DNA from 2 places in the Nonomuraea sp. NPDC050227 genome. Region 1 is predicted to be linked to the other one. Evidence: riboswitches for the same ligand, from Rfam matches in the RefSeq annotation. Region 1 holds a riboswitch; the other holds the start of a gene.

Region 1 (7,066 bases):
GAGTCGAGAGGCACGAGCCGCGCGCGCAGCCGCGAGGCCAGCCGGACGGCCAGGCCGAGCCTGACCGGCCCGCTCTCGCAGTCCACGACCACCGACGCGGTGCCGGCCAGCAGCGCGGCGGCCCGGTCCACGTCGCCGCCGGCCGTGGCCCGTCCGTCGGTGACCAGCACCAGCAGCGGACGCCTGGCGGGGTCGCGCAGCCGTTCCACGCGCAGCACCTCCGCCGCGCGCACCAGCCCCGCCGCCAGCGGCGTGCGCCCTCCGGTGGGCAGGGAGCGCAGCCGGGCCGCGCCCGCCTCCACCGACGAGGTGGGCGGCAGCGCCACCTCCGCGCCGGCGCCCCGGAAGGTGATCAGTCCTATCTTGTCCCGCCGCTGGTAGGCGTCGAGCAGCAGGCTGAGCACGGCCGTCTTGACCGCGGTCATCCGCTTGCGCGCCGCCATCGAGCCGCTCGCGTCCACCACGAAGAGCACGAGGTTGCCCTCCCTGCCCTCGCGCACCACCTCGCGCAGGTCGTCGCCGCGCAGCGCCAGCCCAGGGCCCTGGTGGCCGCGTTCCCGCTGGTGAGGCGCCGCTGCCAGCAGCGTCGCCGGCACATGGAGGTCGCGTACGGGGCCGAGCGGGCGGCGCGCGCCGGCGCTCCGGCCGCGCCGGGTCCGGGACCGCGACCGCCGGCCCACCGCTCCCTCGCCGACCCCCGGCACCTCCAGCAGCGGCACCCGGTACGGCGCGGCCACGCCCGCCACCTGCGCGGCTGTCTGGGAGGCCGTCTGGGGCGCCGCCGCTCGGGAGGCCGCGGCCCCCGTGGCGGTCGCCGCGTCCGGAGCGGGCTCTCCGGCCATCGGCGGCGCGTCCGCACCGGCGGCCGCGGACGGCGGCGGGTCAGCGGCGGCCGTCCGGCCGTCCGCCGAGGGCTCGGCGCCGGTCGGGTGGTTCCGCGTTTCGGGCCCGGTGCCGTCGCCCGGTGGCGGCGTGCCGCCAGGTCCGCCGGGCCCGGAGCCGTCGGGACCGCCGTCGCGGCCGCCGCCGGGCCCGGAGCCGTCGGGGCCGCCGTCCGGGGCGTCGTCGCCCGACGTGCGTTCCAGCAGCTCGTCGAGCAGCGCCTCGTCCAGGCCCGGAGCGTCGAACGGATCGCGCCGCCTGCGATGCGGCAGCGACAGCCGGGCCGCGGCCCGCACGTCCTCGGTCGTCACCGTGTCGCGGCCCTGCCAGGCGGCGTGGGCGATGGCCGCGTTCGCCGTCACCAGGTCGGCACGCAGGCCGTCGACCTCGAAGGCGGCGCACACCGTCGCGATCTGCCGCAGCCGGGCGTCCGGCAACCGCACGCCGGGAACCCGGGACCGCGCGGCGGCGATGCGGGCCGACAACGCCGATTCCTCCGCCGTCCAATGATCGGCGAACGCCGCCGCGTCCGCCTCGAAGGCCAGCCGCCGCCGCACCACCTCGGCGCGCTCCTCCGGGTCGCGGGACGCCCTGACCTCGACCGTCAGCCCGAACCGGTCCAGAAGCTGCGGACGCAGCTCGCCCTCCTCCGGGTTCATGGTGCCCACCAGCAGGAAGCGGGCGGCATGGCGCACCGACACCGACTCCCGCTCGACGTAGCACGTGCCCAGCGCGGCCGCGTCGAGCAGCAGGTCCACGAGGTGGTCGTGCAGGAGGTTCACCTCGTCCACGTACAGGACGCCGCGGTGGGCGGCGGCCAGCAGCCCCGGCTCGAACGCCTTCACCCCCTCCGTCAGCGCCCGCTCGACGTCGAGCGAGCCGGCCAGCCGGTCCTCCGACGCGCCGACCGGCAGCTCCACCAGGGCGGCCGGCCGTTCCACCCGCCCGGCGCCGGGCTCGTGCGGCCCGTCCGGGCACTCAGGGTCGGGTACGGCGGGGTCGCAGGCGAACCGGCAGCCGGGCACCACGGACACCGTCGGCAACTGGGCCGCCAGCGCCCGCACGATCGTGGATTTCGCCGTTCCCTTCTCGCCGCGGACGAGCACCCCGCCCACCCGGGGCGACACCGCGTTCAGCACCAGCGCCAGCTTCAGGTCGCCGAGCCCGACGACGGCGCTGAACGGATAGGTGACGATCAAGACTCAGCCTTCCGGTTGACGTGGACCACCCGCCAGCCGTCCCGCGCGACGGTCAGCTCGGTGGTGGACAGAGGGGCCAGGTCGAAACGGGCCGCGCGCAGCGGATCCAGCCCCAGGACATGGCCGAGCGCCGCTCTGATGACGCCGGCGTCGCAGACCACGACGGCCGGCGGCCCGTCCCGTGCCGAGTCGAGCCAGCCCGCCACCCTGGCGGCGAGCGCGCTCAGTGACTCACCGCCGTGCGGGGCGGCGTGCGGGTCGGCCAGCCAGCTCGCCAGCGCGTCCGGCTCCGCCAGCGCGACCCGTCCGTACGGCAGGCCGCGCCACCGGCCGCAGTCCGCCTCCGCCAGGGCGGGAGTCTCGCGGGCCGCCAGCCCCATGGCGGCGGCCGTCTGCCGCGCGGCCCTGCAGGGAGCGGCCCATGCCGCCGCCGCCTCGACGGGCCCCGACGCGGCGGCCCTGGTCAGGCTCGCCGCGTCGGCGTCCTCGTCGGCGGGAAAGCACCCGGCCCGCATCCCCGGTGTCGTGGCATGCCGGACGAACAGCACCTTGCTCAGCTCGGCGCCGCGACCAGCGGGTGAGCCGCGGTACGCCGCTCCGCCCGGTCGCTCGCCCAGCCGAACAGCACGCCGAACGCCGCCCAGAAGACGAGCTGCGTGCCGAGCGAGGCGAGCCGGAACTCCCACAGCAGCGTGGCGGGGAACCCCTCGGGCACCTCATCGACCGGCGGCAGCAACCACCACGCGGCGACGACGGGCACCAGGAACGCGACCGCCGCCGCCGTCCAGCGAGCCCACGGGCCGCCGTCGACGCGGCGGGCCGTCGCCACCGCGATCGCCGTCGCCGCCAGCCCGACGAGGATCATCACCACGTAGAGCAGCGTGCGGCTGTCGATGGTGTCCGGATCGCCCACCGCAGGCGGGTTGGCCGGATACTTCACGAAGGGCACGAGGATGATCGCGGCGAACGCCGTACCGGCCGCGGCCATCGCCAGCCGCCCGTCGGAACGCGGGCCGACCCGCCCGCGCAGTCCGGCGAACACCAGGGCGAACACCCCGCCCACGGCCAGCCCGTAGAGCCCGGTGGCCAGGAACAGCCCCGCCTTCTGCACGGGCCTGCCGACCACGGCGTCCTCGCCGTGGCTGTGCTCGGCCGCTTCGGCGTGGCCGTGCCCGGCCGTCCCGGCGTCCGGATCGGGCGCCTCGGCCTGGGCGGCGGCCTCCTCCAGGGCGATCGCGTGGTCCACGCGAGGTTCACCGAAGGCGAAGGCGAAGGCGCCCGCGATCAGTCCGGCCAGGAGTCCGACGAGCAGACCTCTGGCCAGGAAGGTGCGTACCATGACGGGCCCTCAGTGGCAGGGCACGCCGAGCAGGTGACGCCCGTCGTGCATCAGCTCGTGCAGGAAGGTGCCGGTCTGGGAGATGGCGCCGTTGTCCATCAGAACCAGGTAGGCGACCAGCAGCAGCACGGGCACGGCCAGCAGCAGCCAAGGGCGCAGGCGGGGAAAGGGAATCGTCGACGGGGTGGACAACCCGGTCATGTCAAGCCTCCTCAGGGGTCACGCGTCCCATATCACGAGGTCACGGCTGCCAAGCGACCTGGCTCCCGGGATCTACGTCCCGGATACAGTGGCGCGTCCGCACCGGCATCTCACCGGATTTCCCTTGGACAACCGTGAAATCTACCGGAACGTATCCTTTCCTCACGTTCGCGTCAACATGCGACCGGTGCCCTTGGGCCACCTGCCGCTCCCCGGCGCGCCTTTGCGAAAGGCCCAGAATTTCACCTCGTCGAGTCTGCGGATCTAGCCTGCGTTGGCCATTCGACCGCATATCGACAGCCACGCTGGGCATCGAGCGAATATAGGAGGATCCGGTGCCATGAATGTTGCCCGCGAGGTGCGCGACCGCTATACGGACGCGTTCAACGCCCACGACATGACGGCACTGCTCGGCACTTTCAGCCCGGCCGGGGTGTCCATCAGCCCCGAAGGCGTATCTCAGGGACACAGCGAGCTGGCCTCCTATCTGGAGGAGTTCTGGACGGCGTTCCCCGACGTCCGGGCCGTGATCACGGAGTCCTCCGAGGCCGAGGCCACAACCGTCGACGAGCTTCTCATGGTCGGAACTCACCGGGGGCCGTACACCATGCCCGACGGTCAGGTGCTGCACGCGACGGGCCGCCCTGTCCGTTTGCGATGCTGTTATGTCTGCACAGTGGAAGACGGACTCATCACGAGTTTGCGCCTCTATTTCGATCAACTGGAGTTGCTCACCCAGCTCTCCGACTCGGTGATTCTGCAGCGTCCTTAGCGGGTTGCCGGACGCGACGGATCGCCCCCCGCGTCCGCCCGTCCTGCACCTGACAGATGTACCCTCAGCAGGGCTCTGGTTGATCTTCGCGGCCGGTCGCACTCTGGCCGCATGACGACGGACACACACGACCTGACCGCCGCTGACACGACCCCGCGATGGGGGCTGCGCGGCTGGCTCGTCCTCATCACGTTGTGCGGCGCGACGTTGATGACCGGGCTGGACTACTCGATCATCACGGTGGCGCTGCCGGAGATCGGCAGGGACCTCGGCTTCTCCTCCGCCTCGGCGCTGCAGTGGGTGGCCACCGCCTGCCTGCTGCCGACGGCCGCGTTGATGCCCTTGTTCGGACGCGCGTCCGACATGGTGGGCAGGCGCCGGTTGTTCGTCATCGGCGTGGCGGCGTTCTCGGTGTTCTCGTTGCTGGCCGGGCTGGCGCCGACCCCGGGGCTGCTGGTGGCGGCCCGCGCGGGACAGGGCGTGGCCGCGGCCATGATCGGCCCGACCGCGCTGGCGCTGATGACCGGCACGTTCCCCGAAGGGCCGCAGCGCACCAGGGCGCTGGGCGTCAACGGCGCCCTGCTGTCGCTGGGCTTCGTCGTCGGGACGATCGGCGGCGGGCTCATCACCAGCGGCCTGAACTGGCGCTGGACGATGCTCATCCTGTTCGCCATCGGCGTCCTGGTCATGACGGGCGCGGTGACGGTCGTGCGGGAGACGGCCGTACGCGGCCGGGCCAGGCTCGACGTGCCCGGCGCGCTGCTGGCGAGCGGCGGCCTGTTCGCCCTGGTCTACGGCATCTCGACCGGCGGGGCCGCGGGCTGGGGCAGTCTGCCGACGCTGGCGACCTTGACGGCGGCGGCCCTGCTGCTGGGCGCGTTCCTGGCCGTCGAGGCGCGGCACGCGGCCCCGCTCGTCCCGCTGCGGCTGCTGCGCCGCAGGACGGTCAAGTGGGGCATGACGGTCGGGCTGGTCACCTTCGGGATGTGCGGCGGCGCGACCCTGCTGCTCAGCATCCACATGCAGGACGTCCTGGGCTACACGCCGCTGCAGACCGGGCTCGGCTTCCTCGGGGAGGGCGTCGCGGCCCTGGTCGCGGGCAGCTTCGCAGCCAGGATGATCAGCACGCGAGGGACGGCGGCGACCATCGTCACCGGCCTGACCGTGCAGGCCGCCGGCACCGCAGCCATGGTGTTCCTGCCGGCCCAGGGCGGCCTGGTCCTGCTGCTGGCGACGTCGGCCACGATGGGGTTCGGGCACGTCCTGACGGTGGTGGCCGCCGTCACGACCATCACGTCCGGGCTGGGTGAGGCCGACCAGGGCGTGGCGGGCAGCCTCGCCCAGATGCCCACCTTCGTCGGCGCCGTCGGCGTGGCGGGGCTCACCGCGATCGCCGCCGTCCGTACGGACGCGCTCGCCTCCGCCGGCACCGAGGCGTCGGCCACCCTCGGCGGCCTGCACGCCGCCTTCCTGGTGGCCGGCGCGGTGGCGCTGGCCGGCGCCCTCGTCGGCGGCGCCCTCCTGCGCCGCCCGGCCCTGGCCGCGTGACCCGCCCCTGAGGCCCTACGGTGAGACGGCGGCGGCCAGCTCGGCCAGCCGCCGCAGCCGTTCCTCCGACGGCGAACCCGCCTCGGCCTGGAAGACCGTCACGCCCTGCCCCTCGTCGTCGGGCGTGCGCAGGAGCTCGGCGGTGAGGGTCATGACGCCCACTTCTGGATGGCGATAGTCGCGCGAGATGGAGGCGCAGTTGCTCACCGGGTGCTCGGTCCACATCGCACGGAACTCAGGGCTGAGCGCCAGCAGCTCGTCGACCAGCGCCTTCAGCCCTTCGTCGGTGGGGAAGCGGCTCAGGGAGCCCTCCAGGTAGGCGATGTCGTCGCGGGCCTTCTGCGCCCAGTCGGCGTACAGCCCGCGGGAGAAGTCCAGCTCCAGGAAGTCGAGGCGGACGAAGTTCGGCTTCTCCGCCCCCCCGAAGGGCCAGTGGGGGGCGAGCAGCGCGTGCGCCGGACGGTTCCAGGCCAGGATGTCGCCCCGCCGGCCGACCGCGATCGCGGGCCGGTCGGTGAAGGCGTCCACCATCAGCCTGATGCCGGGACGCAGCTGCTCGGGCTTGGCCCTCGCCCCGGCCCGGGCGGCCCTGGCCAGCCGGTGCAGGTGGGCCAGCTCGTCGTCGTCCAGCCGCAGGACGCGGGCGACTGCGTCCAGGACGTCGTCCGAGACGTTGGGGCTCTGCCCCTGCTCCAGGCGGGTGTAGTAGCCGACGCTGACTCCGGCCAGCGGCGCCAGCTCCTCCCTGCGCAGCCCCGCCACGCGCCGATGCCTGACTCCCGAGCTCAGGCCCACGTCCTCGGGACGCAGCCGGGCCCGTCGGGACCGCAGGAACTCGCCAAGTGCAGAAGCGGGATACATAGCACCAAGACTGCCAAACTCCCCACCCGCAGAAGGCCGTCCGGCGCCCTCAGCGGCTGATGGAGATCGCGCCCTGTCGGGAGGGACCGTCGACGGTGGTCCAACTGCTCACAGGCGTGTCGCTTCGCCTGTCACGAGGCCCGCGTTCTGGAGAATCAGCCCGACGGTCCGGGCCAGGGTGCTGCTCTCGTCGATGATCGTCTCCGTCGCGCCGGGCAGGACGTCCTGTTCGAGGTACCACCGCCGCATGTCGTCGAAGCTGAA
Region 2 (7,066 bases), on a different contig from region 1:
TTGATCTGCAGGAACTCCCCGCTCAGCGTCTCGCGCTTGAACAGGTTGGACACCTGCGGCTCGATGCACTCGTAGCAGCCGACGATCGAGGCGATGGTGGCGGTCGGCGCGATCGCGATCAGCAGCGAGTTGCGAAGGCCGTGGGCGGCGATGCGCTCGCGCACCGCGTCCCAGCGCCCGGCCTGGGTGCCGCTCTGACCCCACAGGTCGTGCTGGAGCCGGCCGCGGGCCGCCCACGTCTGGTCGTAGGCGGGGTGGGCGCCGAAGCGCTCGGCCAGGCCGGCGGAGGTCTCCAGCGCCGACAGGTAGATCTCCTCGGCGATCCGGGTGGACAGCTCCTTGGCCTCGGCCGAGTCGAACGGCAGGCGCAGGGCGAAGAAGACGTCCTGCAGGCCCATCACGCCGAGGCCGACCGGGCGCCAGCGCGGGTTGCTGGCCGCGGCCTGCTCGCTCGGGTAGTAGTTGATGTCGATCACCCGGTCGAGGAAGGTGACCGCGGTGCGGACGGTGGCGCGCAGCCGCTCCCAGTCGATGCCGCCGTCGATGTCGCCGCCGGGGCCCGTGCCCGCCAGGTGGGCGGCGAGGTTGACCGAGCCCAGGTTGCAGACCGCGGTCTCGGCGTCGCTGGACACCTCGACGATCTCGGTGCACAGGTTGGACAGGTGCACGACGTTGCCGGGCTCGGCCGCCTGGTTGCACAGGCGGTTGGCGGCGTCCTTGAAGGTCATCCAGCCGTTGCCGGTCTGGGCCAGGGTGCGCATCATCTTGGCGTACAGGTCGCGGGCCTTGACCTGCCGGACGTACCGGCCGTCGCGCTCGGCGGCGCGGTAGGCCTCCTCGAACGCCTCGCCCCACAGGTCGGGCAGCTCGGGGACCTCGTCGGGGTCGAACAGCGACCAGGTGCCGTCGGCCTCGACCCGGCGCATGAACTCGTCGGGGATCCAGTTGGCCAGGTTGAGGTTGTGGGTGCGGCGGGCGTCCTCGCCGGTGTTGTCGCGCAGTTCCAGGAACTCCTCGACGTCCGGGTGCCAGGGCTCCAGGTAGACGCAGGCCGCGCCCTTGCGCCGGCCGCCCTGGTTGACGGCGGCCACGGACGCGTCGAGCGTGCGCAGCCACGGGACGATGCCGTTGGAGTGCCCGTTCGTGCCGCGGATCAGCGCGCCCCGGGAGCGCACCCGCGACCAGGAGATGCCGATCCCGCCGGCGAACTTCGACAGCTGCGCCACCTGGGCGTAACGGTCGTAGATGGAGCCGATCTCGTCACGGGGCGAGTCGACCAGGTAGCAGGAGGACATCTGGGTGTGCCGGGTGCCGGAGTTGAACAGCGTCGGCGAGCTGGGCAGATAGGCCAGCGACGACATGAGCCGGTAGAAGCCGACCGCCTCGGCGGGCGTCTCGGCCAGCCCGCAGGCCACGCGCAGCAGCCAGTACTGCGGCGTCTCCACCACCAGCCGGGTGGACGGGTGGCGCAGCAGGTAACGGTCATAGACCGTGCGCAGCCCGAAGTACTCGAACCGCAGGTCGGCGGTGACGTCGATGGCGTCGTCGAGCTTGCGGGCGTTGGCGTTGACGAACTCGGCGGTCTCGTCGCCGATGAGCCCCTCGGCGTGGCCCAGCCGGATCGCCTGGCTGAAGGAGGCCACGCCCTGCCCGCGGACCTCCTTGTCGATGTAGCCCGACAGCAGCCGCGCGGCCAGGCGCGAGTACTGCGGCTCCTCGCCGATCATCTCGGCGGCCGTCTGGATGGACAGCCGGTCCAGCTCGGCGGTGGTGGCCCCGTCGTAGAGGCCGCTGATCGTCTTGGTGGCCACCCGCATCGGGTCGATGTCCGTCAGATCGGTCGCCCAGTGCTCCACCGCACGTACGATCTTGTTGACGTCGACCGGCTCCGCGGTGCCGTTGCGCTTGCGCACCTGCATCTGGACGCGCCGCGGCGCGGACCTGTCGGCGTCCGCCCGCGCCGTCCCGGCCAGGTCCGTCATCGGGTCCCCTGTGACCGTCACTGCGCTCTCCCCTCGTGAACTCGGTCAGTGGCCGAGAACGCGCGCAGGAGGCGGACGGCGAGGCGCCACAGCCCTCTCGCCGGTGCCGTCCACCGTCCCGCGCGGCCTCGGACCAGCCGCGCGCGCATGATCGCGCGCGGCGCGCCGGCAGGTCTTCGGACTCATGGGCATGCTGTCGCTGCCTACTGGCCGTCGCTTCCCGGGCCTTCGGCCCAGTGCGTCTGACGGCGGTCGTTCCCACTCACCGCTGCGGGGCAGTCCCGGATTCCCACCGGGTTCCCTCTTGCCTCGGCCGCCCTGGCGGGGCGACCGAACCGGCTGCGGGAGACACCATATATAGGGCGGATCAAAAAGTCACACCCAACATCTCGTGTTGCGAAGAACCCACGCTCCGATCCGGCCGTCCGCCACGGGGCCGCGCCCGCCGGCCTGGCGGCCCGATTGTGATCGACGCCACAGGCCCGCGACGCCCCGTTTTCGCTACCTTAGGTATCGATACTTCAAGTAGCGAAAACCTGAGGAGACGAGCATGAGCGAAACCACCGGCCTGCGTCCGGTCACGCCGGACTGGGACACCGTCACCCCCGCCGAACTGGCCGCCTACGTCGAGGCGGAGAACCGGCTGCGCGCCTCCGTCGAGGCACAGGCGATCACCGGCCGGCCGGATCCCGGCGCCGCCATCGACTGGCGGACGGTGGCGCTGCCCGGCCGCGACATCCGCGTCCGGGTCCACCGGCCCCGAGCGGCCGAGCCGGGGGACGTCCTGCCGCTCGTGTTGCACGTGCACGGAGGCGGCTTCGTCGGCACGGCGCCGCAGAGCGACTGGGTCAACAGCCACCTCGCCGCCCACCTGCCCGCCGTCGTCGTCTCGGTGGACCACCGCCTGCTCGACCGGCACACGCCGCTGGCCGCCGCCGCCGACGACGGCTGGGACGTGCTCCGGCACGTGCTGGAGCACGCCGCGCAGTGGGGCGTCGACCCGGCGCGGGCCGTCCTGTTCGGCGAGAGCTGCGGCGGCCTGATCTGCGCCCTGGCGGCGATCAGGGCCCGCGACGCCGGTCTGCCCCTGAAGGCCCAGGTGCTGGTCAACCCCGCCGTGGAGGTGGCCGGGACGATGTTCGACCACCCGTCGACGGCCCAGTACGCCGACACCCCGACGCTCAGCGTGCCGGTGCTGCGGCTGTTCCACCGGCTCGCCGTGCCCGAGGGGACGGACGCCCGCGCGCTCTCCCCGCTGCACGCCGGCGACCTGGGCGGGTTGGCCCCGGCGCTCGTGGCGGTGCCGACCCACGACCCGATCGCCGACCACGGCCGCCGCTACGCCGAGGCGCTGCGGGCCGCCGGCACCCCCGCCCGCCTGGCCGAGTACCCCGGGGCCGGGCACGCCTTCCTCAGCATGCCGGTGCTGGCCCCCCAGGCCGAGGACGCGCGGGCGGACATCCTGGGCTTCCTCCGCGACGCCCTCACCGCGTAACCCGCGACCGGAGCGGGCAGGCGAGGACGGGCCGGCCTCTCGCGCGCGGCGCCGGGTTCTGCTTCATGATCCGGCTGGAGATCCTGGACCCGGACGACCTCGCGCTGTGCGAGCGGTTCGTCCGCCTGCACCGCAGCCCGGCGCTGGACGACGACATGGGCCCGGCTTCCCCGCCGCCGTCATCACCGGGAACGCGCTCGCCCTCGACTGCCGGGCCACCGAGCTGAGCCGCCGCCGGCGCGGTCAGCGCCCGGCGTCCCGGGCGACGATGCCGTGCGCCAGCCGGGCCAGGGCGGCGGTGATCTGCTCGGGGGTGAGCCCGCGCCTGCGCTGCTCGGCGTAGACGTCGGGGCCCAGCGGGGCGAGGAGGATGTCGGCCAGCGCCTCGGTCTCCGGGACGCCCGCCTCGCCCAGCAGCACCCGTACGTGCGCCCGCCAGAACCCGTAGGCGCCGGTGGCGTAGCGCAACGCGCCCTGCTCGGCGCCCAGGACGAGCGAGATGTGCTCGTCCAGCAGGCCGACCATCGCGGCGTAGAAGGCGGCGAGCCGGTCGGCGGGGGGCGCGCCGGGGCCGAGCGGCGGGTCGCCGCGCAGCAGGCGTTCCTGCAGCTCGCGCTCGTGCTCGTCCAGCAGGGCCTGCGCGATCGAGACGGTGTCGGGATAGCGGCGGTAGAGCGTGCCCCGCCCGACGCCGGCGGCCTTGGCGATGTCGTCCATGGTCACGCCGCGCGGGTCGCGGGTGGCGAACAGCTCGGCCGCGGCGGCGAGCACCTTGGCGCGGTTGCGGGCGGCGTCGGCGCGCTCGCGCGGGCGGCCCGCCTCCGCCACGGGACGCCCGGTCAGCAACTCGGTACGGGACTCCATGGCGGCGACTCTAACCCACCCCGACATAAGTGGACAACGTGCCCGCTTAGTTGCTACGGTCACCTCGACCGCAAAACGGACGTCATGTCCACTTATTTCGAGGAGCCCCTCCCATGGCCGTTCTGCTGCACCTGGACGCCAGCGCCCGACGCCGTTCGATCAGCCGCGAGCTCGGCGACGCCTTCGCCGAGGCGTGGCGGTCCGCCCACCCCGAGGGCACCTACGTCCACCGCGACCTGGCCGCCGAGCCGGTGCCGCACATCGGGGAGGCGTGGACCGAGCTGTGCGACTACGTCATGGCCAACCAGATCACCGACATCTCCCGCTACCACGAGGCCGCCCGCACCCCGGAGCAGGCCGCCGCCTGGGCGATCGTCGAGCCGCTGCTGTCGCAGCTGGTGGCCGCGGACGTGGTGCTGATCGCCACCCCGATGTACAACTACTCGATCCCGTCGGCGCTCAAGGCCTGGCTCGACCAGGTGACCTTCCCCAAGATGTCCCTGGCCGGGCGGCGTTTCGTGGTCACCACCGCGCGCGGCGGGGCCTACTCGCCCGGCGCCCCCAAGGCCAGGTTCGACTACCAGGAGCGCTACCTGCGTGACTTCTTCGCCGGCCACTTCGCCGTCGAGGACACCACCGTCGTCGCCGCCGAGCTGGCCAACTCCCGCGTCGACCCCGGCCTGTTCCACCTGCGCGCCCAGCACGACGAGCTGTACGCCGCCGCGCTGCGCGGCGCCCGCGACCTGGGGAAGGAGTTCTGACGATGAACTGGCTCATCCTCGGGCTGGCCGGGCTGGTCGAGATCGCCTGGGCGCAGAGCATCAAGCCCACCCAGGGCTTCACCAGGCCGCTGCCCACGCTGATCTGCTTCGTCCTCATGGTGGCCGCGGTCTGGCTGCTGTCGTACTCGATGAAGACCCTCCCGGTCGGCACCGCGTACGCGGTCTTCACCGGCATCGGGGCGGTCGGCGCGATCGCCCTGGGCGTCGTCGTGCACAAGGACCCGATGTCGATCGGCCGGATGGCGGCGCTGGCGCTGATCGTCGGCGGCATCGTGCTGGCCCGCCTCACCAGCCCGGAGTGACCCCTCCCCGTCCGGACGGACGGCCCGGCTCAGCTCGGGCCGAACCAGCGGGCGAGGGCGGCCCTGAGGCCGTCGGGGCCCGCGCCCGCCCAGGCGACGTAGCCGTCGGGCCGGACGAGCAGCGCCGGGGCGGGAGCGTCGGCGGCGGTGGCGGCGGTGGCGGCCACGTGGCGCACCCGGCCGAGCCAGGGCGCGGCGGCGGCGGCCAGGGCGTCGCCGCCGGTCAGGTCCAGGAGCAGGGGGCGGGCGTCGCGCATCAGCTCGGCCAGGCGCCGCGGCCGCCCGTCGCCGGTGGTCAGCGCCAGGGACGGCGCGAACCAGCCGGTGGGCCCGGCGGGCCGCTCCTCCCCCATGTCGTGGCGGACGTCGCCGCCCGCCATCAGCTCGGCGATCATGCGCAGGTTCTCCGTACGGCCCAGGAGCTCGGCGAACAGCCGTCGTAGCGCGGTGACCTCGGCGCCGGGCGCCAGCAGGGCGGTCGCGGCCAGGGTCTGGGTGACCACGCGTTCCGCGCACGCGCGGCGCTCGGTCTCGTAGCTGTCCAGGAGCCCTTCCGGGGCCTGCCCCCGGAGCGTGGCGGCGAGTTTCCAGGCCAGGTTGGCGGCGTCCTGGAGCGCCAGGTTCAGGGTGGGCCCGTGGCTCACCTGGGCGGCGTCGCCGGCGATGAAGACGCGTCCGGCGCGGTAGCGGTCGGCGAGCCGGGTGTTGCGCCCGCACAGCCGGCGCAGCATGACCGGCGCTCCCTCGGGCGGCGGGCTCAGCGGCAGGCGCACCCCGAGGACGCGTTCGACGCTCTTCTCCATCTCGGCCAGCGTCATCGGCGCGCCCGGCCCCGGGAAGCCGCCCGCCGGATGCTCCTCCCACTCGGCGGTGTTGATCAGCGGCCGCCGCGGGTCGTGGGCCAGGAGGGTGAAGACGCCGCGATCGGTGCGGTGGAAGTGGGCGGGGATCTCGCCGAGCCCCTCGATCAGGACGCGCCCGCCGGGCAGGATCCGGACGTGCTCGCTCGGGCCGATGAGGGCCGAGCGGTCCACGACGTGGTCGTCGCTGACGCCGGGGAAGCCGATGCCCGCCGCCTTCCTGACCATGCTGTGGCCGCCGTCGCAGCCGACCAGGTAGCGGGCGGTGAGGGTGGTCTCGGCGCCGCCGGGGCCGCGGGTCACGACCTCGACCCGGTCGGCGTCCTGGCCGAAGGAGATCACCTCCTGGCCGCGCCGCACCTCCGCGCCCAGTTCGGCCGCGCGCGCGGCGAGCACCCGTTCGAGGTCGCGCTGGTCGCAGGGCAGCAGGTACATCGGGTTGGCCTCGCCGAGCGTGTGCAGCGGCAACGGCATCCCGCCGAAGAAGTGGCCCGGCGCCGGCGCCGGGACGCCCCGGCCGCCGCAGCGTTCGAACAGGCCGCGGTGGTCCAGCAGCCGGACGACCTGCCCGGCCAGGCCGTGGGCCTTGTCCGACAGGTCGGGCTCCGGCCGTCGTTCCAGCACCAGCGGCCGCACGCCGGCCAGGCGCAGCTCACAGGCGAGGAAGAGGCCGGCGGGCCCGGCGCCGACGACGATGACGTCGAACATCATGGACGGTCCTTTGGGTACAGGGCTGTATCTAATTCCGGCCACCGTAGAGCGCCGGGATAAGATACGCAAG

What was found. Region 1 has a riboswitch for cobalamin ahead of ACIBK9_RS13800 (CbtB domain-containing protein). Riboswitches for the same ligand answer to the same signal wherever they lie in the genome.
Region 2: linked by a shared signal. The riboswitch ahead of ACIBK9_RS35340 (ribonucleoside-diphosphate reductase subunit alpha) and the one ahead of ACIBK9_RS13800 (CbtB domain-containing protein) in region 1 are both predicted to bind cobalamin.

What each region holds. Positions count from the first base shown of each region.
Region 1 covers NZ_JBITJF010000003.1:296,272-303,337, reverse strand. Annotated here, with positions in the region: gene ACIBK9_RS13815 (VWA domain-containing protein) at 1-2,081, opposite strand, end outside; gene ACIBK9_RS13810 (histidine phosphatase family protein) at 2,078-2,629, opposite strand; gene ACIBK9_RS13805 (CbtA family protein) at 2,635-3,420, opposite strand; gene ACIBK9_RS13800 (CbtB domain-containing protein) at 3,430-3,621, opposite strand; cobalamin riboswitch at 3,656-3,785, opposite strand; gene ACIBK9_RS13795 (nuclear transport factor 2 family protein) at 3,962-4,393, shown strand; gene ACIBK9_RS13790 (MFS transporter) at 4,505-5,941, shown strand; gene ACIBK9_RS13785 (helix-turn-helix transcriptional regulator) at 5,957-6,802, opposite strand; gene ACIBK9_RS13780 (AAA family ATPase) at 6,911-7,066, opposite strand, start outside.
Region 2 covers NZ_JBITJF010000010.1:384,576-391,641, forward strand. Annotated here, with positions in the region: gene ACIBK9_RS35340 (ribonucleoside-diphosphate reductase subunit alpha) at 1-2,003, opposite strand, end outside; cobalamin riboswitch at 2,132-2,337, opposite strand; gene ACIBK9_RS35345 (alpha/beta hydrolase) at 2,533-3,477, shown strand; gene ACIBK9_RS35350 (hypothetical protein) at 3,543-3,704, shown strand; gene ACIBK9_RS35355 (TetR/AcrR family transcriptional regulator) at 3,721-4,341, opposite strand; gene ACIBK9_RS35360 (FMN-dependent NADH-azoreductase) at 4,455-5,102, shown strand; gene ACIBK9_RS35365 (multidrug efflux SMR transporter) at 5,105-5,425, shown strand; gene ACIBK9_RS35370 (FAD-dependent monooxygenase) at 5,455-6,996, opposite strand; gene ACIBK9_RS35375 (TetR/AcrR family transcriptional regulator) at 7,066-7,066, shown strand, end outside.